2 linked regions of the Microbulbifer sp. GL-2 genome follow. The protein of the gene in region 2 interacts with the protein of the main gene of each other region in a pairwise test. Links are inferred from orthologs where the notes say so. Each region holds a gene or a part of one and is shown on either strand. Other genes may lie near its edges. The genes, in order: GL2_RS08550 and ndk.

Region 1 (9,697 bases), 1.5 Mb from region 2 along the record:
CCAGTTCGCAGCCAGGGCGGCCACCTTGGCGATATCCGCACCCTGATCGCCAATTGCGGTGACACAGCCCATGACAATGTCATCGACTTTTGAGGTGTCCAGCTGATTGCGGCCCTGCAATTCCCGCAGCAAGCCTGAGAGCAGGGTGATGGGTTTGACTTCGTGCAGGGCTCCGCTGGATTTTCCTTTCCCGCGAGGAGTGCGGATTGAATCGTAGATATAGGCTTCTGTGGGCACGGTCTTGGCCTCTTTATTTTTGGTTGCGGGTATAACCATAGTGGTGTGCGACGCAGGCGCAATGATGAAAGACGCCAGGGGCGGTGACGTGGATGTCTGCTGTGATAATTAGGTGTGGGAAGATATTTTTAATCGATTATTCCAAATCAAACTAACCCGGTGAGCGGGCTGCCATACACTCAAATAAGGCGCATTATTTTTTATTGCTTGCCAATAGATATTGGCGGGTAAGTTTTCAGTGTGGTTAGAAAATTCCCGGCGACGCAGGTTTGTCACAGACTCAGCAAATACTGAATAAGCAGTTGAACTGTGTAGTGTTTTTCATTTGCTGGGACTGAAGAAGGCTAGCGGTCGACCGTGAGATTACTGACAGTGAGGTTTGGCTATGTCGGAAAATCTACTGGCACTGGCGGCGAGCCAGCTGGGTACCTCGGGCATTGGCGCACTGGCCTCGGTGCTCGATATTCCCGCAGAGCAGGGCCAGAAGGCACTGGATACCGGCCTCGCTTATTCCCTGGCCGGGATGCTGAATAAAGCCAGCAGTAAAACTGGCATGGGGTATTTATTCAATATGGTTACCGATAATGAGGCATTGGACCTCTCAACGGTAACAGAAAGCTTCTCAGATAAAGACAAGCTCGACAGTATTTTGCAATCTGGCGCGGGCATGCTGCAAAAGGTTTTTGGCACCCGTGTTGAAGAGGTGATAAAACTTGCCTCTACAGCATTATCAGGCGGCGATGGCAGCCGTTTGCTCAAGTTGGCTCTGCCGATTATTACCTCCCTGTTAAGTGGCCAGGTAAAAGCGCAAAAGATGGATGTCTCCGACCTGGCATCACTCCTGATCGGTCAGCGTGAATTTCTACAGGATAAAATTCCCGATGACCTGCTTAAAGCTCTCAATGTACCCGGCTTTGATCAGCTGGGTGCATCGCTGGTTACCCATGGTCATGCCAAACCACAGGAGCCGCGCCCTGAAGCCCTGCATGGAAATGGTGAGAAGCGCAAGCCAGTCAGTTTCAGTAGCTGGTTTTTTCCGCTGCTACTGGTGTTGGTAGCGCTTTATGCACTGAATATGTGTATGGACAAAGGAAGGGAGGAGGCGCCTGAAAACCGCCCCTCTTTGACCACTCAGGAGCAGGCTTTTATGGAGTCTCCCTCTGAACCAGTTGGGGACCTGACAGATGGCAATGCCCAAGCGAAACTGGGGCCAGATGATTTCGCCAGTAATTTGCGCGATTACCTCAAGAGTTTTGCTCGCCAACCGGATCGGGAATTTCCCCTTAGGATCAATTTTGAAGGGAGTAGTGCCAAGATCCTCAATCCCTCTGCCCCTGATATTGTGGCACTAGCGAAGATCATGCAGGAACACCCCAACCTGAGTATTGCCATTGAGGGACATGTAAAAGGGGAGGGCAATGAAATTGAGGAGCAGGAAGTTTCCCAGGAGCGTGCAGATGCAGTGCGGGAAATTCTTTTGCAGAAGGGAATTGCGGCCAACCGGATCACTGCTACCGGTATGGGGTCGGCCAAGGAAGTTCCTGAGGGTGAAGCCGAGAAGAAAGAGCAGAGGCAAATGGACAATGAGCGTATCAGTGTGAGAGTAGTGAATTTTCAATGATAGAAAATTGCTAGCAGAAGCCATGTGAATAAAGAGGCAATAAAAAGCCCCGCAAAATTAGCGGGGCTTTTTATCAATTTAATTGCCTAAATTCTCTGTGAGGGAAATTGCCTTCAACCTAGGTAAATTGCTTCAATCATTACGGAATTTTTCCCGATAGGCGCCGGGAGCGAGCCCCGTCCACTTCTTAAAGGCGCGGTTAAAGGCGCTGGGCTCAGAAAAGCCAAGTCTCTCAGCAATCTCTGCCACTGCCGTCTCCTGCTGCTTAAGCTGGAATACGGCCATATCGCGGCGCACAGAGTCCTTGATGTCCTGCCAGCTATTGCCCTCCTCCTTGAGCCTGCGGCGCAATGTCTGCGGAGACGTGTACAGGCGTGCGGCGACATCGTCGAGAGACAGGTTTTCGATACTGTTTTGCTGTTGCAGCATGCGCCTTATTCGACCGGTGAAACTGTGATCGGACTTGTATTGGGTGAGCAGGCACTCGGGTGCGCGGGACAGGAACTCTGCCAGTTGCTGTTCATCGCGTACGAGCGGCATTTGCAAATAGCGGGTGCTGAATACCAGGCAGGTTTCCGCTTGGTTGAAGTAGTGCCGACACGGGAACATTTCGTTGTAATCTTCATTGTAATCCGGCTGCGGGAAGGCCAGCAGCACACGCTCCAGCAGTATGGTGCGATCGATCAACCAACTGAAAAAACGCAGCCAGATGACGGCTATTGATTCCACAAAAATCTGGTTGGGTAGTTTCTTGTCATTGCTGTGATGGATTATCAAGCGGGCTTCTTCGCCATCTTCCACCAGTTTGATATGTAGATCGTCGCTGACCATGCTGATAAAACGCCCTGAGCGTAGCAGTGCACGGCGCAAATTGGGACAGCTGATACAGGCATGGCCCATCATGGCGAAAGTGCCGGGCAGCCAGGGGCGCGCCAGGAAACCACCAGATTCATCGTTTAGCAGGTCCCATTCCCGGCGCAGCAGGTTAGCCATCTGATCGCGGCCGATCCGGCTGTCGGGGTCCTCAAGCAGGGCGGGCTCTATATCGCTGTCGCGCAGTATTTGCAGGCAATCCAGCCCCGCTGTATGAGCGCCAACCAGTTGGGCGCGCACTACCGTAGCGGGTATACCTGGGTCCTCGCGGAGTTTAGGGGTCTCGCTTTCCACTCTCTCAGCCCTCAACATTATTTTGTAAGCTGCGTGTCATTCTCAAGTGCAGCATGGATTATGCGCAAAGCGCACGGGAATGTCAGGTTTATAGGGAGTGGGAGTAACAAAGGGGCAAGCTGGGAGGCCTGTATCGATCAATAATACAGCCCGCAGAGAGTGAAAAGCTTATCTTTTTCAAATGGGTTTTGTATATAAGTATATGTTTTTATTGGTTATTTTGCATTTATCCACATTTTTTCACGCCGCTGGAGTAACATTTGCTCGACGAGCCGCACGGAGAACTACTTTAGCAAGCAGCTCCAGAGGTGAGTAAAAGAGGCGGCCTAACTACTAGACCTGAGAGTCATAGGGATTAACAATAAAGTGACATGCCAATGAAGGAGTGGCCAAATGCCGTCCGCATCCGTTGAAAGCCAGCTGAACCCGACAATCTGTCGGCGCATGTTGATCGCCTATTTAATTGAACAGACTCCCCGTCCAAATAATCCTGCGTTGGAAGAGGCGACTGGCTGGCCGCGGCGCACAGTACAGGACATTATTGCCAAGGGGTTGCCTGGGCATGGCACTCTGGTGGAATTTGTTCAGGAAGGAGTACGCCACAACGATGGTTATTACCTGTTGCGCGATTGGGGTTCTTTCGACCGCACCTGGGTAAGAAGTAATTTACCAGCTATTTGTCAGGTACTGGAAATTACCCTGGATTAGAGCGGCGCACCGATTGGGTGTACCGCTCAGTCGCCTTTACTGCGGCTTGGTGTGTGTCTGCTGGAGTATTTTGTTGACCTTCTCCAGAAGTGCCGGGTTGGACTTGATGCTGGTGGCTATTTCCTGGTACTTGGTTTTGGATAATCCCGTTTTCTCTATTGCCGCAATCATCTTGCCTTGGGCCTCTTTGTTTAGGGCCTCAGCCTCCTTAATATCAGCGGCGGCCTTGAGCTTTGGGGCATATTCCCGGCTCAGCATCACAATAGAGCGGTAGGCATCGGCAAACTGCTTGAGCTGGGGCTCACTAAAGGACGCTTTAGGAGCACTGGCCTTGGGGGCATTGGCTTGGGGCGATGCGGGTTGCGCGGTGGCGAAGGGCATAGTGAGCAGCAGGGTGAACAGGGTGAGGAATTTGGTAAAGGGCTTCATCGGGCACTCCAGAAAGTCTGTGGACGCTTTTGCTTCTCTGAGGGAGCACCCAGCGTCACGTTAGGGCAAAAGCGTTATGCAATGGAACCTAGTGGGAGCTTACAGGCACCAGAGCATTCAGCTTTGGGACATTAGTTTCAGGGTAGCCAGTTTCGGCGCGGACGTGGCGCCTTTCCCCGCCACTCGCGCGAATTTTTGATATCGATGCGCAGGGCCTAAAAAAGGCCGAGAAATTTCTTGCGCTTCTTCAGGGACTGTTCGCAGCTGTTGAGCTGTTGCTGGTAGTGTTTCGCACGCGCGGATACTTTGTGTGAGACTTTTTTAAGCCAGGCCTTGTTTCTAAAGGTGCGCCGGTTAAAGCCGCCATGGCCCTCATGGTAGGCCAGATACAGGTGATAACTATCCCTGGACTGGATTTGGCATCGACGTGCACTGGTGTTGTTGTACCAACCGACAAAGTCGATTGCGTCGCCAAAATCATCCCGATCCGCACCGTAGCTAAAAGTAGAGCGTTGATAACCGCGCCAGGTGCTCCCCAGCGCCTGGGCATAACCAAAGGCATCTGAGGGGCGCGGTCCGGGAATAAAGCCCAGTATTTTGCTGCGCGGTGGGCGCGCGTCATGCACAAAACGGGACTCCTGATGAAGGATGGCCATCATCACTGCTACAGGTGAACCCCACTCTTTTTCAGCGGCCTTGGCCTCGCCATACCAGCCTTTTTTCTCGCGGAAAATGGAGCAGATATTGTCGGGATTACTGGGGGGGGTGGTAGAACAGCCCGAGCCCAGGATCGCGGCGCTAATCAGCGCCACCAGAATCCCCTTTTTATTATTTTGTCGCATAGTATGACTGCATAGTTAGGCGGTGATGGTTTTAACCCCGGAGCTGGTACCGAGTAATAACAGATCCGCTGGCCGCTTGGCGAAGATGCCATTGGTAACCACGCCGGTGATATTGTTGATCGCTTCTTCCAGCGCAATAGGTTGTTCGATTTTCAGATTGTATACATCGAGGATTGCATTGCCATTATCGGTAATAACGCCCTGCCGGTAGACAGGGTCTCCCCCGAGTTTGACCAGCTCGCGAGCAACCAGAGAGCGCGCCATGGGAATCACCTCTACCGGTAGGGGGAATTCGCCCAATATCTTAACCGACTTGCTCTCATCGGCGATGCAGATGAACTCGTCAGAGCAGGCCGCGACAATTTTCTCCCGTGTCAGTGCTGCACCGCCGCCTTTGATTAATTCCAGTGCCGGGTTGGCTTCATCGGCGCCATCTACATAAAACTGGATGCTATCGGCGTTATTTAGCTCATAGACCGGAATACCGTGGGACTTGAGCCTTTGTGCCGAGGCCTCGGAGCTGGCAACCGTACCGTCGAACCTACCCTTGATCTCGGCCAGATAGTCGATAAAAAAATTGGCCGTGGAACCTGTACCTACACCGATGATGGAGTCGGCCTCCAGGCGCGGGGAAATATAGTCGATAGCGGCGCGAGCAGTGGCCTGCTTCAGTTCATCCTGGGTCATACTCTGGATAGTTTCCTGTGCAATTATTTCTACTTTATTTTCACCTTTCGATAAAAAAAAGCGCAAAACAGCCTATTTGATGGTAATTGTGTCGGGCAAGGATTAGACTGGCCTGCCGGTGTTGCGTGCGTTGGGGGTATTTTGCCAATGCTTCTGCTACTAGGCTTCCCTGAGTCGCGCACAGAAATTTACCGCAACGGCAACCGAAACACGCCATGCCCAAATCTTATATCAAGCGCATTTTAGACGCGCGCATTTACGATGTCGCCATCGAAACGCCATTAGAGCCGATGCGCCAGCTTTCCCACCGGCTGGGTAATCGTATATTGCTCAAGCGGGAAGACCTTCAACCTGTATTTTCTTTCAAGATACGTGGTGCCTACAACAAACTGCTAAAGCTGCCCGCTGAACAACGTGCTCGTGGTGTAATCGCTGCCTCGGCGGGGAACCATGCACAGGGATTGGCCCTGGGAGCAGCCCAGTTGGGGGTGCGCGCAACGATAGTGATGCCGAAGACCACACCCCAGATCAAGGTCAATGCGGTGCGTATGCGTGGAGCGGAAGTGATATTGCACGGGGACACTTTCGATGAGGCCGCCGCGCGCGCCAGGAAGTTGGTTGATGAACGCGATCTGGTTTTTGTGCACCCCTATGACGATCCCGATGTGATTGCCGGCCAGGGTACAGTGGCCATGGAAATGTTGCGCCAGCACTCAGGTAATTTGGAGGCAGTATTTATTCCTGTTGGCGGGGGTGGGCTGGCCGCAGGCATGGCCACCTATATCAAATATGTACGACCGGAAACCAAAGTCTATGCGGTTGAACCTGAAGATGCAGCCTGCTTGAAAGCCGCCCTGGAGAGTGGAGATCGAGTGCGCCTGCCTCAGGTGGGTCTGTTTGCCGATGGTGTTGCTGTGGCGCAAATTGGTGAGGAAACATTCCGGGTTTTAAGTGAAACGGTAGATGGTGTGATCACTGTGAGCACCGATGAGATCTGCGCGGCAATCAAGGACATTTTTGAAGATACTCGATCCATTGCCGAACCCGCCGGAGCTGTGGGGCTGGCAGGGCTGAAAAAATTTGCTGAACAGAGTGATTGCCGTAATTCAGCCCTCGCCACTGTTTGTAGCGGAGCCAATATCAATTTTGATCGTCTGCGCTATATCAGCGAGCGGACTGAAATCGGCGAAAAGCGCGAGGCGGTGCTCGCTGTGCGTATACCCGAGAGCCCCGGTAGCTATCTGCGCTTTTGTCGTGATTTGGGAGACCGCGCCATCACCGAGTTCAATTACCGATATGCCGGTAATGAGGAAGCACATATTTTTGTCGGCTTGCAGGTGACTGCCGATGATGATCGGCACCAATTAGTTAATAAACTGGAAGATCGCGGTTATCAGGTAACCGATCTCACTGAGAATGAGATGGCCAAATTACATATTCGCCATCTGGTGGGGGGGCGAGTCCCAGGGCTGAATGATGAAGTTGTATACCGTTTTGAATTTCCCGAACGTCCCGGCGCTTTGCGGAAATTTCTCGAACACCTGGCCGGGCGCTGGAACATTACCCTGTTCCACTATCGCAACCACGGTGCTGCCTATGGAAGGGTCCTGGTTGGGCTACAGGTTGAGCCAGGGGCTCGGGCAAAACTTTCGGGTTTGCTCGAGCGGCTGCAGTTTCCCTATTGGGAGGAAACTGAAAATCCCGCTTACCGCTTTTTCCTGGGCAGCTGAGCCCGGGAAAATCATTAGTTGAGTAAAGCGTCTCAGAAGTTGTTGGGTGCGTAGACTGCAATTTCGGCTTTGTCGAACCCCCTTGTGTGAAAATGCGACAAAAAACACATAAAATATCCAACAACCGGTTACTATTCCGCCGATTCTTCAGTATCTTCTTTGGTCGTTGAACTTTTGCTATGGCTTCGGTCATATGCGGAGCGAAACGCACATAACAAAAAAATTGATTGTACAGGATGGTCCCAATGAAAGCCGATGCGCTGACAATCGCTGTGGTTGTCTTTGTCGCGGGCGTTCTGCTGAGCACCAGTGGTTTGACTGAGGTATTTGCCTCGGAATCCGAGCCACCGGCCGCTCTGCAACAGGGAGTGGTTACCCGTTAGGCTGATGCCGGGGGGCGCTCTGCCCACGAAACAGCAAAAAAGGCCGAACACTAAGTGTTCGGCCTTTTTTGTTTTCTCTCTCGTACTAGTTGCATCGATAGATACGCTTTTCTGTCACTACCATGTCCAATGGTATATCCCAGTTGTCAGTGGGTAATTGCCTCACGCATTGCAACTGGTGGGCGGCGCCAATTAGCTGTGGGCCGGTACCCGGCAATAATTGTTTGTGCTCAAACGTGCGGTCATAAAAACCTGCGCCCATACCCAAACGGGAGCCACTGGGAGTAAAGGAGACCAGGGGGACCAGCACCAGATCAAGCAGGTGCGCTGAACGACTGGGACTGCGCACCGGTTCAGGAATATGGAAACGGTTGCGGAATGGCAGCGGCTCACCGCCCCAGCGTTTAAAGCCCAAATGTGGGTGTGGCTCTACAGGTAGTACTGGCAGGTAAAAATCTTTCCCTGGGTAGCGTTGTAATAACTGGCGAATATCCAACTCCCCATCCATTGGCCAGTAAATACCAATATGGCGGGCGCGTTTCATCTGTGGAACCCGGCTTAACAGGGTAATAGCTGCGCGACCATGCAGGCGCTGCTGGTAAGCGCTGAGTTCCCGTCGCCCTGCGCGCATACGTCGGCGCAGTTGCGTTTTATTTTCGCTCATGGATAAGGGGAAGGCTGGAAAGAAATGGGAACCCCGAGTATGTGGCTGTAGACGGCGCCTCGAACCGTAAGGTTCAAGGTGGCGGTCTCCGGAGTACATAAGGCTTTCCGCTGCATGGCGGACTTGCACACCAGCACCCGCTGGAAACCACCGGGGTAAGATTATCGGCTCAAGGACATAGTCTGCTGGCCAACACCCCAGGGTATGAGTTAATTATAACTTGGACGGAGGGGGGCTGTTAACTGGAAATTTGTAGGGAATGGACGTGCCTTCATTCTTGCGATGACTGCGGCTCCGTCTCTGGGTCTATTTCGCCCAGTGCGTTTTGTACTTTGTCCTTGAGGCGGTCGAGCATTTCCTGTTGGAGGGGGACACTGCTCAACTCCGCTTTGGCCTGAATCAGTTCATGGGCAATATTCAGTGCAGCCATGACTGCGATTCGCTCAATGCCGATCACTGTGCCGGTTGAACGGATTCGCGCCATGCGCTCATGCAGGAGGCGTGCGGATGCTTGCAGGCCTGCACGCTCGCTGTCGGCGCAGGCTACGCGGTACTCTTTACCGAGAATGGATACGGTGACGGTTTCGGATGTTAGTGCAGAGTCAGCCATCAGGAATCTTGCGTTAGCCCCTTGAGACGATTGATCATGGCTTCGACCCGCGAGCGGGCGGCCTCATTATTTTTTATCAGGCGCTGGCGTTCGCGCAGCCAGTCGGCTTCCTGCCGACGCAGTTCACGGTTGTCATCAGCCAGCTGTTGGCAGCGGGCGATCAGTGAATCCACAGTGCTTTCTAACGCTTGCAGCTTATCCATATTTCCTGCGTTTGGGGTCGACGTCTGGGTTCGCAACACGACAGACTGCGAGGGATTCCGCTACTATATTGCCGGCGAAAAGGTGGGTCAATCGCTCCACCTGCGCGGGCAATCACAAATTTGTCCCGAAAACACAAGTTCTTTTGCCTGTCGCTGCTGTTGCAGCGCAATAATTAACTCACGATCAAGAAAAATTGCACGGTAACCATGACATCAGAAACTAATCGATTCGAGCTTCTCGCCAACGCCATTCTCTCGGCAGGTGGCCAGGCGGACCCCAGTGAACTGCATGGATTTACGTGTGGTGTACTGGCGGCGGGCGCTGAGCCAGACAAAAAACGCTGGCAGCGCGAACTGGCAGAGTTACTCGACCTGGAGGTGGTACCGGCAGATTTAAATAAGGACTTTCTGCAATT
Region 2 (9,644 bases):
CAAACCTACAGGGTTCGCGCCCAAACCGCGAAGATGACTTCAATCACCGACGATCAGGCGTCGGGTACGGCGGTTACCAATAGGGTCGCTATCAATGGTTTGTTCACGGTAGACGACTTTAGTGGCCCCAGCGTTACCGAGCATCACCTCAAAGGGCGCGCGCCCATCCAGCTCCTTGGAGGTACCGGCTTCCTGTACTCCGGCCAGTAGCACCACACCACCGGCATCCTTGACCTCTATCCAGGAGTCCTCATCAAAACTGAGGCGCAGAGCGCCCTGTAATTTCTGGTCCAGCTGCGCCACCTCAGTGGCAAGCTCCTGCGCGGGTTCAGTTGTGTTCACCTCCGGCTGACTGACAAAAGCAGCTGCGGATTCTGCAGGAGGCTCAGAGGCCACCTCCAGAACGCCGTGCTCAGCGGGCTCCTCCTGAGGTGGCGTGACACCACCCTCATCGCCTGCGCTATTTTCCAGTACTGGGGAGCTCACACTTTGTATTGAAGTTTCAGAAGGACTGAGAGGGGCCTCTTCACTCAGCGCCGCCGGCATGGGCACACTGGGGATAGTCACGGGGCCGCCATAGAGCCACCAGAACACACCACCAGCAGCGAGCAGAGGTAACATTGCCAGCAACCCGTGCCCGCGTTTGCGCGCCGGGCGCAAGGCATCCGCCTTGACCTCTATACGGCGACCTTGGCTGCGTACTTGTGGCTGGGGGCGCGCCCCCTCATAGGCAGTGAGAGCCGGCTCCGAATTCACGCCCAATTCCCGGCAGATATTGCGGATATAGCCGCGTGCATAAACCATTTCGGGCTGGCGTTCAAAAATATCCTCCTCCAGCCACTCAATCGTATTGTCAATAATACACAGGCGCTGGGACAACTCTTCGCGGGACAGGCCCGCATTCTCGCGCGCTGCACGAAGTATGCCGCCGGGAGAGATGGGGGACTGTTGTGTCGGGGATACAGCGTCACCGCTATCGCGGTGCGCAGAACTGCTATCCGTCATTACCACTCAACTCCTGATATTTCAGTGTTTCCGCAGAGTACGGGTACAAATTCTTCAAGGCAAGCGCGTAACTGAGCTCCTTGTCACGATTACCAAAAACCTTTTCGATGCGGATGCCCAGCCACAGAGATCTCGGTGTTTGACGATTTCTCTCGCTGTATTTATCCAGGTACTGTTTGGCCACCGTATAGTCGCCAGCCTCGAATTTCAGCTCCGCTAACTCCAGCTGGGCCACGGGCAAATTCGCGTTCAGGGCCAGTGCGCGGGTATAGGCACGCTCAGCCTCCTCTACCATTCCAAGGCGGCCAGCAGTGCGGCCGTAATTCACCAGGGCGAAGAAACGGCGGTTATAGGTCAGATCTGTGGAGGCATGGCGGAACTGCTCCAGTGCTTCTTTATAGCGTTCCTGCTTGTAGAGAAAAACCCCGTAGTTGGTGCTCGCCATGGGGAAGTTATCACCGTAACGCAGGGCTTTCTTAAAATGAGATTCGGCTACTTTCAGTTCACCATCCGCCTGATACAGCAACGCCAGGCCATGGTGGGCCAGAGGGTTCTTCCTGCCCAGCTCCAGTGCCTTGTTGAAATGACGGCGGGCTAATTCGCGGTTATCACCGCTTTGCAGGTAGCGCAGCCCCAGCTGGACATGGGTCTCCAGAGCCTTATCCAGATTAACTTCTTTACGCTCAGGCAGCCCCGTCGTTACACACCCCCCCAACAACACGGTGAGAAACAGCCCCAAAAACGGCAGGCCAAGAGATTTCGCAGACACAACATCACCTGTAAATTTATTTTTTGTTTATCTATTCTGGCGGGATCGCAGTGACTGGCGGCGTAGGTTGACAAGGCCCGTATTCATTTCGGTATTACAATCCCGAGTGAGCCGGAAAACGACCCAAAAACTGTCATTTAGGCAGCTGACAAATAATAGATGCCTTGCACAGAACCCCGCCGGCTGCATACACCCCTACACCTGTGCTTCCCGCCCCCTATACTGCCGGAAAGCACCGTCCGTTGCAGCCCCGTAATCCCAATGAATTCCATTTAGCCCAAATAAATTGCCCCTTCTTAGATCGCGAGCGTATCACAAGACCGCCAATTATCTTTTGTGTAATAAATCTGCCTACCTGACTTCTAAAGCTCGTTGCCTGCCCGATCCTTCGCTTCCAGCTGCCTGCCATCCGGTCCACCGTCACGGGGAGGAAGCAGGGCTTGGATCGCATTCGAGTTGTTATTCGCGGCATCTGGGTCGGTTAGCGCCCCCAAGAACTTCACCAACAGTTCAATCTCTGTATCGCTCAGGTTATTGGCTCCGCCCCCTCCATTCGCGTTAAGGATATCCTGGGTGAGCGCCAAGCCGTTGGGAGCCACTTTATTGGCACAATCCTGCAAGCCAGCAAATTGCTCCAGCTCACACATTTCGCTGTTAGCAAAATACCGGGTAATTGAACTGGCCCGATCACGGTAGTGTTCAACATTTCTTTTCAGAGTGGCGAACTGACCATTGTGCCCCCAGGGACCGGTGACAGCGACGTTGAGCAGGGTGGGTATGCGGAAGCTGCCCGCCCCATTGCCTCCCAGGTCAGCACCATTGCCGCTCTCGTCCTTGCCGGCACCTATCTGTGGATAACTCACAGCCCTCAACCCTTGATTGGTAAAGAAGGCACCTGCATGGCAGTTCGTACAGCCGGAGTTAGCGGCCATAAAGGTGATGGCCCCGCGCTTCTCATCGCTATCGAGGGCATCCTGGTCACCATCCACATAATCAAAGAAAGGGTTATCGATAAATAGCTGTACCGCTTCATAGGCCGCTATGGCCTCGGCGATGCGACTGAAGTTAATCGCGGAATCACCAAATGCAGCGCTAAATAATTGGCCCCAACTGGCGCCGTCGAGGTTCGCCGCCAGCATCTCCTCGCGGTAGGCAGTAAATCCGCTATCGGAAGTACTGTCGTAGCCAAACTGGGTGATATCACCCATTTCTGCGGCATCGGTAACCGGAAAGTGCGCCTGGGCCATCATCAAAGCCAGAGTGCCGGTACCCACGGCCGCCTCGGTATTATTACTGACATCGCGGGAATCTGTTCTCAACCCACGATCTGTAATAGCCACGCGGTTATCCCAAAAAAGACCCCGGGTCCAAAGTGCTGCATTACAAGTTGGCTGCGCATTTCTCGCTACAATAGGGACCTCATTCAATCCATCCGAGCGACCCGGTCCCACTAGAGCTGGATCCACTGCACTGACGCCAACAGGCATGGAGAGATCATCGCCACCACACCCCATCGCCGGTTGGTGGCAGGACGAGCAGGAGGTATCGCTGCTGGCACTGAGGCTCTTACTGTGAAAGAGGCGCATACCCAACTCCACCATAGCCGGGGCTTGCTCACTGCGAACTCGGGCAGCGAAAGCCCTGATATCCTCCAGATGCTCGGCCATATTATTAAGTTCAAGCATGACCTGCAGACAAGAGTCCAGGTCCGCATCGAGCAAGTCCAGAGCACTGCGCGCATTATTGCACTCAGCAAAGTTGGAAATACGATCGTTATCCACCTCGATGTCCGCACCGCTGCTAAGACCACTGTTGGTAGTATTCAGCAGAGTTCTTGCGCTGACTCGAGACACATCAGTATCGTTGCCGATATTCCCTGCAGTTACTGCGTAGGCGTACTCGGTATTGATCGACAGCCCCTGATCAACGAAATAGTGATTATTGGTTTCGGCAATTTTTTCCCCGTCGCGATAAATGGAATAAATTACATCGTCACGCTCCCAGGAAAGGCCGATACTGGTACCGGAAAAAGCATTGCCGATCAGCTTCGACGGAGCCCCTCCCTGCCCGGAGTCACCTCCCGTATCATTATCGCTGCCAGTATCGCCTCCCGTGCCTGTACCGGAGCCGCCATCGCCACCGCTATCCCCATCGGAACCCGTATCGCCACTACTGCCATCGGTTACGGTATCCGATGATGAGCTGTCATCCCCCCCGGACGAACCCGAGCTGCAGCCCACTGCCAGTAAAAAGAGCGGCAGGATCAATAGCCGCAGCAATATCGCGAAAGACACATCATTGTCCATTCTTTGAGTTTCCATAAAGCCTGATCGACCCCACCAATAAAATACATTTTGAAATAATCTGGACAGGCAATGGACAAGCTAGTGCCCCAAGCGGCACCAAAAGCTAATCTTCCCAGACTCCCGACAAGGAGATTGGGGTAAAAATGATTGTAGTTTGAGTAATTTGCCTAATTAACAGATCGGAGGTTCAGCCCTATTAAGTGAGCACATAGTAATAATTACAGTAGGACACAAACTTTATCCAGAAACCCGCCCAGGTATTTTTAAAAAATACCTGGTTTCGCATATCCCAGGCCGATTCAATTTACCGAGAAAAACCATATGATCGTTATGGCATGCAAGAAATAAGTACAATTTCAAACTACCGACTATGCAGCCACATCTTCAAGAAGTAAATTTCCAGCTTTCGGGGTATATATGTAATTAAGGTAGCGCCTTTCTCCGGAGAGTTCTGTAGAGAGTGTCGCAAACTACTGTCGCAGGCACGGTAATCTCAGACTATGAGAACCTTTCCTCAACTCAAGAAACCCATGACACAATAGCGGTGCCAACTAATGCACAATTGGTGGCCTCTGCAACCCAATGGAAGTTTATATTCCTGGGGGAGTTAGAACTCATGAATTTGAGGAGCAATAGAGGACAGAAGAATTATTATTCTCCATGCCCCTGCATAGAGTTTTTATGCAACTCAATTCACTAAAGATTCAGGCGAATTGTAAATCATAAAATTTTTCCGCTCTGGTCTTTTGCATCCAGCTGCTTTCCATCTGGGCCACCATCACGGGGAGGTATCAAGGCCTGAATTGCATTGGACTCGGTATTGGCAGCATCCGGGTCAGTTAGCGTCCCCAGAAATTGCACTATGAGGTCAACTTCTTCATCACTGAGATTATTGGAAAACTCATCATTACCTGCAAGGATTCTCTCTGACAACGCTAATCCATTTGGAGCTACTTTTGTGGCACAATCCTGCAGACCGGAAAATTGCTCCAGCTCACACATTTCACTATTGGCAAAGTACTGAGCAATTGACTCCCCATGATCCCGATAGTGTTCAACATTTCTCTTTAAAGTCGAGAACTGACCGTTATGCCCCCAAGGCCCAGTGATTGCCACATTTAACAATGTCGGGGCACGGAAGGCGCCAAATCCTGTACGTCCTTCAGCACCCTCATCGGCACCGCTACTATCCGTGCCGATACCAATTTGTGGATAGTTTCCCGGCAAAGGCGCTTCAGTAGTAAAAAATGCACCAGCGTGACAAAAGGTACAACCGGAATCACTTGCCATAAAAGTGATAGCCCCACGTTTTTCGTTATTGCTAATTGCCTCAGGGTTACCATCCACATAGTCAAAAAACGGATTATTAATAAATATCTGAACCGCTTCATAAGCTGCAACTGCCTCAGCTACACGAGTGAAACTAATATCCGCATCACCAAAAGCCGCTATAAATAAATCACCCCAGGATTCAGCATCCATATTTGCTGCTAGTATATCTTCACGATAAGCTGTAAAGCCGTCATCAGCAGTATTGTCGTATCCAAATTGGGTAATGTCCCCCATTTCAGCAGCAGCGGTTACCGGAAAATGTGCCTGGGCCATCAGTAGAGCCAGGGTACCAGTACCTACGGCTTCTTCGGTATTATTATTCACATCTTCCGACCCAGTACTGACTCCTCGACCGACAATAGCAACCCTGTTGTCCCAGAAAAGCCCTCGTGTCCAAAGTGCTGAATTACAGGTAGCCTGTGCATTTCTGGGAACAACAGGGACATCATTCACACCATCAGACCGACCCGGCCCCAGTAACGCTGGATCTACCGCATTGACACCGATCGGCATCGACAAATCATCTCCTCCGCAACCAATTGCGGGATGATGGCAGGAGGAGCAGGATGCATCGCTATTAGCACTCAGGCTCTTGCTATGAAACAGACGCATACCCAACTCAATCATTGCCGGGGCTTGCTCACTTCTAACCCGAGCAGCAAATGCCCGCATATCTTCCAAGTGTACAGCCATCTTATTGAGTTCCAGCATCGCCTGAAGACAGCTATCCAGATCTTCATCCAACAAGTCGACTACACTACGGGCATTGTTACACTCAGAAAAGTTAGCAATACGATCATTGACGATGATGGTTTCAGCACCATTGTCGAGACCTGAGTTAGTATTATTCACCAGGGTTTTAGCAGCCACACTGGTCGTCTCAACTACATCATCCACTGGGCTCGTTGTGACCGAGTAAGTATATTCAGTGTTTACTGACAGCCCCTGATCCACAAAGAAATTATTGGAGGTCTCTGCAATTTTTGTATTATCACGATAGATAAAATAAATTTCCCCTGCCCCCTCCCACGAAAGCCCAATACTGGTCCCCGAGAACGCATTCCCTATCAATTCCTGAGGAGCATTACCCTCTCCGCTATCAGGATCTGTTTCTCCATCAGCATCAGAGTCATCTCCACTGCCAGTTTCTGTATCGCCATCCGATCCAGAGCCCCCAACACCCCCAACAGCATCCTCCACTGAATTATCGTCACTACCGGACGACCCAGAACCACAACCTAGCAATACTAAAAAGAGAGATAGGAAAAAGAGTCGTGACAAGACTCTGGGAATCGCACTTAAATCCAGTTTCTGAGCATTCATAAGTTATAGCAGCCACTTCCATTCATTTTTAAAACTTCTGGACTGTTAACGCAGAGTCACGTGATTTGGTTGACACCAATAAAAATAAATTGAATAGGCGCGATATCAGCAAGACACAAAAGCCATTGCTGTGTAGAAAGACATAGAAAAAATGAAAGTAATTTCTCCTACCGATACTGCAATTAAGAACCAGTAAGATCGGTAGAAGCTACAGGGGCCGGTGCGGACTTTTGCTATTCATCAGCAAGCCGGCCCTGAGTGGATATGGCTGTTAGCCAACAATACGGACAGGGCGTTCGGCGTTACGATAGCGCTCTGAGCGGCGCGTGCGATCATTTACACTGCCAGCCAGCTGGCCACAAGCTGCATCAATATCATCACCGCGAGTGGTTCTCACCGTTACTGTATAACCTTTGTCGAGCAAGATCTGCTGGAAGCGTCGTAAAGCGTTATTACTCACGCGCTGATAATCGGAAAGCTCAAAAGGATTGAAGGGAATCAGGTTAATTTTTACTGGCACATCGCGTAACAGCTCCGCCAGTTGCTCCGCGTGCTCAGGACGATCATTGACCTCGCGCATCAGCGTATATTCGATGGTCATCTTACGATGGGTATCCGGCATACGATCTATATAGCGCTTGGCAGAATCCAACAGCATGGCGATCGGGTATTTTTTATTGATCGGCACCAGTTCATTGCGCAACGCATCGTTGGGCGCATGCAGGGAAATCGCCAGACTTACATCAGTGACATCGGCAAGGCGATCCAGGGCCGGCACTACGCCAGAGGTAGATAGGGTTACACGGCGCTTGGAGATACCGTAGGCGTTATCTTCCATCATCAGGTTCATGGCATCGACAACATTATCGAAATTGAGCAATGGCTCACCCATGCCCATCATAACCACGTTGGTCACCTTGCGCGGTCCTTTCGGATCCAGTTGACCAAAAGACTTACATGCAATCCAAACCTGTCCAATTATTTCAGCTGCGGTTAAATCGCGGTTAAATCCTTGCTTTCCGGTCGCGCAGAAACTGCAATCCAGGGAACAACCCACCTGAGAGGAGACACACAAGGTGCCGCGATCACCGTCGGGGATATAAACCGTTTCGATGGCATTGCCACCGGATACTTTAATCAGCCACTTGCGTGTACCGTCGGCAGAGTCCCATTGCTCAAGCACTTCCGGCGCACAGATTTCAGCCACATCCGCCAGTTTCTGGCGAAGGGCCTTGCTGACATTAGTCATCTCAGCAAAATCATCTACCCCATTTTGATGAATCCACTTTAAAACCTGAACAGCGCGAAAGCGCTTCTCGCCCAATGATTCAAAAAAGGCGGCCAGCTTTTCTACAGAAAGGCCGAGCAGGTTGGTTTTTTCTGTGGTCATTCATTTCACCTCGGGGAAAAGCTGCACCGGTCTGGACGGACCGGTGCGATTGCAACGCGCCAATTAAGCGCGCGGGCAGATTTCGTCGTCAGCGAAGAAGTAGCTTACTTCACGGGCAGCGGACTCTGCAGAGTCGGAACCGTGTACTGCGTTGGCATCGATGCTGTCAGCGAAGTCAGCGCGAATAGTGCCGGCAGCGGCTTCTTTCGGGTTGGTAGCGCCCATCAGCTCGCGGTTGGCGAGGATTGCGTTTTCACCTTCCAGAGCCTGCACAACAACCGGACCGGAAGTCATAAAATCAACCAGGTCTTTGAAGAAAGGACGCTCTTTGTGCTCAGCGTAGAAGCCTTCGGCTTTTTCGCGGGACAGGTGCAGCATTTTCATGGCAACAATGCTCAGACCAGCCTTCTCAAAACGGCTCTCAATTTCGCCGATTACGTTTTTAGCTACTGCGTCTGGCTTGATGATGGAAAGGGTACGCTCCAGGGCCATGGTTATCTCCAAATTGAATTTTTGTAACTGAACTTACATACAGAAAGAGCAACCTGCTCAGTTGCTCTTCCGTGATATTCCTTTCATACCCGCCGGGGGTACTTAATTTTTGATCACCGCATTTCGCGGCCGGCGGATTATACGGGGTATTGATCGACTTTTGTACTCCAATACCAATACCCGGCAAACCCCGTCAACTAATCGCGCTCCTCGATCCACGCGGCTTGGATGGCCTCCAGAACTTTCTCACCACAGCGACTGGGATCGTCATCGAAATCCGGCAGCGCCATCACCCAGTTGCGCAGGTCGACAAAGTTAACCGTGAGTGGGTCTACATCTTCGTGAGTATCACAGAGCTCAATGGCGATATCGTGAATGTCAGTCCACTTCATGATTTGGCTTCCTTTTTAATACCCGTGCTGGTCAGTGTTTTTCTGAAACTTGGTTGATGGTGTACTTGGGAATCTCCACCACCAGGTCCTCATCATCAACAATCGCCTGGCAGGACAGACGCGACTCGGGCTCCAGCCCCCAGGCCTTGTCCAACAGGTCCTCTTCCAGCTCATCGGGCTCCTCCAGAGAGTAAAAACCTTCGCGCACGATCACGTGACATGTGGTACAAGCACAAGCTTTCTCGCAGGCGTGCTCGATTTCAATATCGTTGGCCAGCGCTGCATCAATCACGCTGACGCCGCTCTCCGCTTCCACAACCTTGCCCTCAGGGCAGATTTCGGCATGGGGTAAAAATACAATCTTCGGCATGGGTACTGACTCTCTATGGTCTCAATCCGACGGGGCCTGGCCCCGGCCGCTTATTTATCGAATTCATCCAGGCTGTGCCCCTGCATGGCGCGCTTGATCGACGCATCCATACGCCGTGCGGCAAAGGGCTCGGACAGCTTATTCAGGGCTTCCATACGCTTGCGAATCTCCTCCGCATCACCGCCATTGTGAGCCAGGCGCAGGGCTTCCATGGCGTGCTCGAGTTCATTCAGTTCGCCCTCCCCAAGCAACTGGGCGCCATTTT

What was found.
Region 1: the proteins of ndk (region 2) and GL2_RS08550 interact in binary tests that used the Escherichia coli proteins (3 or more experiments, as listed by UniProt). The link is inferred for Microbulbifer sp. GL-2 from one-to-one orthologs.

What each region holds. Positions count from the first base shown.
Region 1 is NZ_AP019807.1:1,938,720-1,948,416, forward strand. The notes cover bases 6,680-9,473. They hold GL2_RS08550 (5-formyltetrahydrofolate cyclo-ligase), read right to left. Parts: upstream 8,469-9,473; coding sequence 7,890-8,468; downstream 6,680-7,889. Other genes in these bases: ilvA (threonine ammonia-lyase, biosynthetic), read left to right, coding at 6,680-7,421; GL2_RS21460 (hypothetical protein), read left to right, coding at 7,667-7,804; GL2_RS08560 (cell division protein ZapA), read right to left, coding at 8,740-9,078; GL2_RS08565 (TIGR02449 family protein), read right to left, coding at 9,078-9,281. Outside these bases: GL2_RS08510 (acetyl-CoA C-acetyltransferase), read right to left, coding at 1-237; GL2_RS08515 (OmpA family protein), read left to right, coding at 623-1,858; GL2_RS08520 (AraC family transcriptional regulator), read right to left, coding at 1,991-3,025; GL2_RS08525 (helix-turn-helix domain-containing protein), read left to right, coding at 3,419-3,733; GL2_RS08530 (DUF4168 domain-containing protein), read right to left, coding at 3,770-4,162; GL2_RS08535 (hypothetical protein), read right to left, coding at 4,378-5,004; ribose-5-phosphate isomerase RpiA, read right to left, coding at 5,020-5,691; more of ilvA, read left to right, coding at 5,907-6,679; GL2_RS08570 (UPF0149 family protein), read left to right, coding at 9,489-9,697. UniProt on the Escherichia coli protein: Involved in the removal of 5-formyltetrahydrofolate.
Region 2 is NZ_AP019807.1:393,556-403,199, forward strand. Bases 6,904-9,644 are described here. They hold ndk (nucleoside-diphosphate kinase), read right to left. Parts: upstream 8,618-9,644; coding sequence 8,189-8,617; downstream 6,904-8,188. Other genes in these bases: rlmN (23S rRNA (adenine(2503)-C(2))-methyltransferase RlmN), read right to left, coding at 7,007-8,125; iscX (Fe-S cluster assembly protein IscX), read right to left, coding at 8,815-9,009; fdx (ISC system 2Fe-2S type ferredoxin), read right to left, coding at 9,041-9,379; hscA (Fe-S protein assembly chaperone HscA), read right to left, coding at 9,430-9,644. Also shown: GL2_RS01795 (RodZ domain-containing protein), read right to left, coding at 40-1,005; type IV pilus biogenesis/stability protein PilW, read right to left, coding at 995-1,774; GL2_RS01805 (cytochrome-c peroxidase), read right to left, coding at 2,137-4,080; GL2_RS01810 (cytochrome-c peroxidase), read right to left, coding at 4,801-6,735. UniProt on the Escherichia coli protein: Major role in the synthesis of nucleoside triphosphates other than ATP. The ATP gamma phosphate is transferred to the NDP beta phosphate via a ping-pong mechanism, using a phosphorylated active-site intermediate.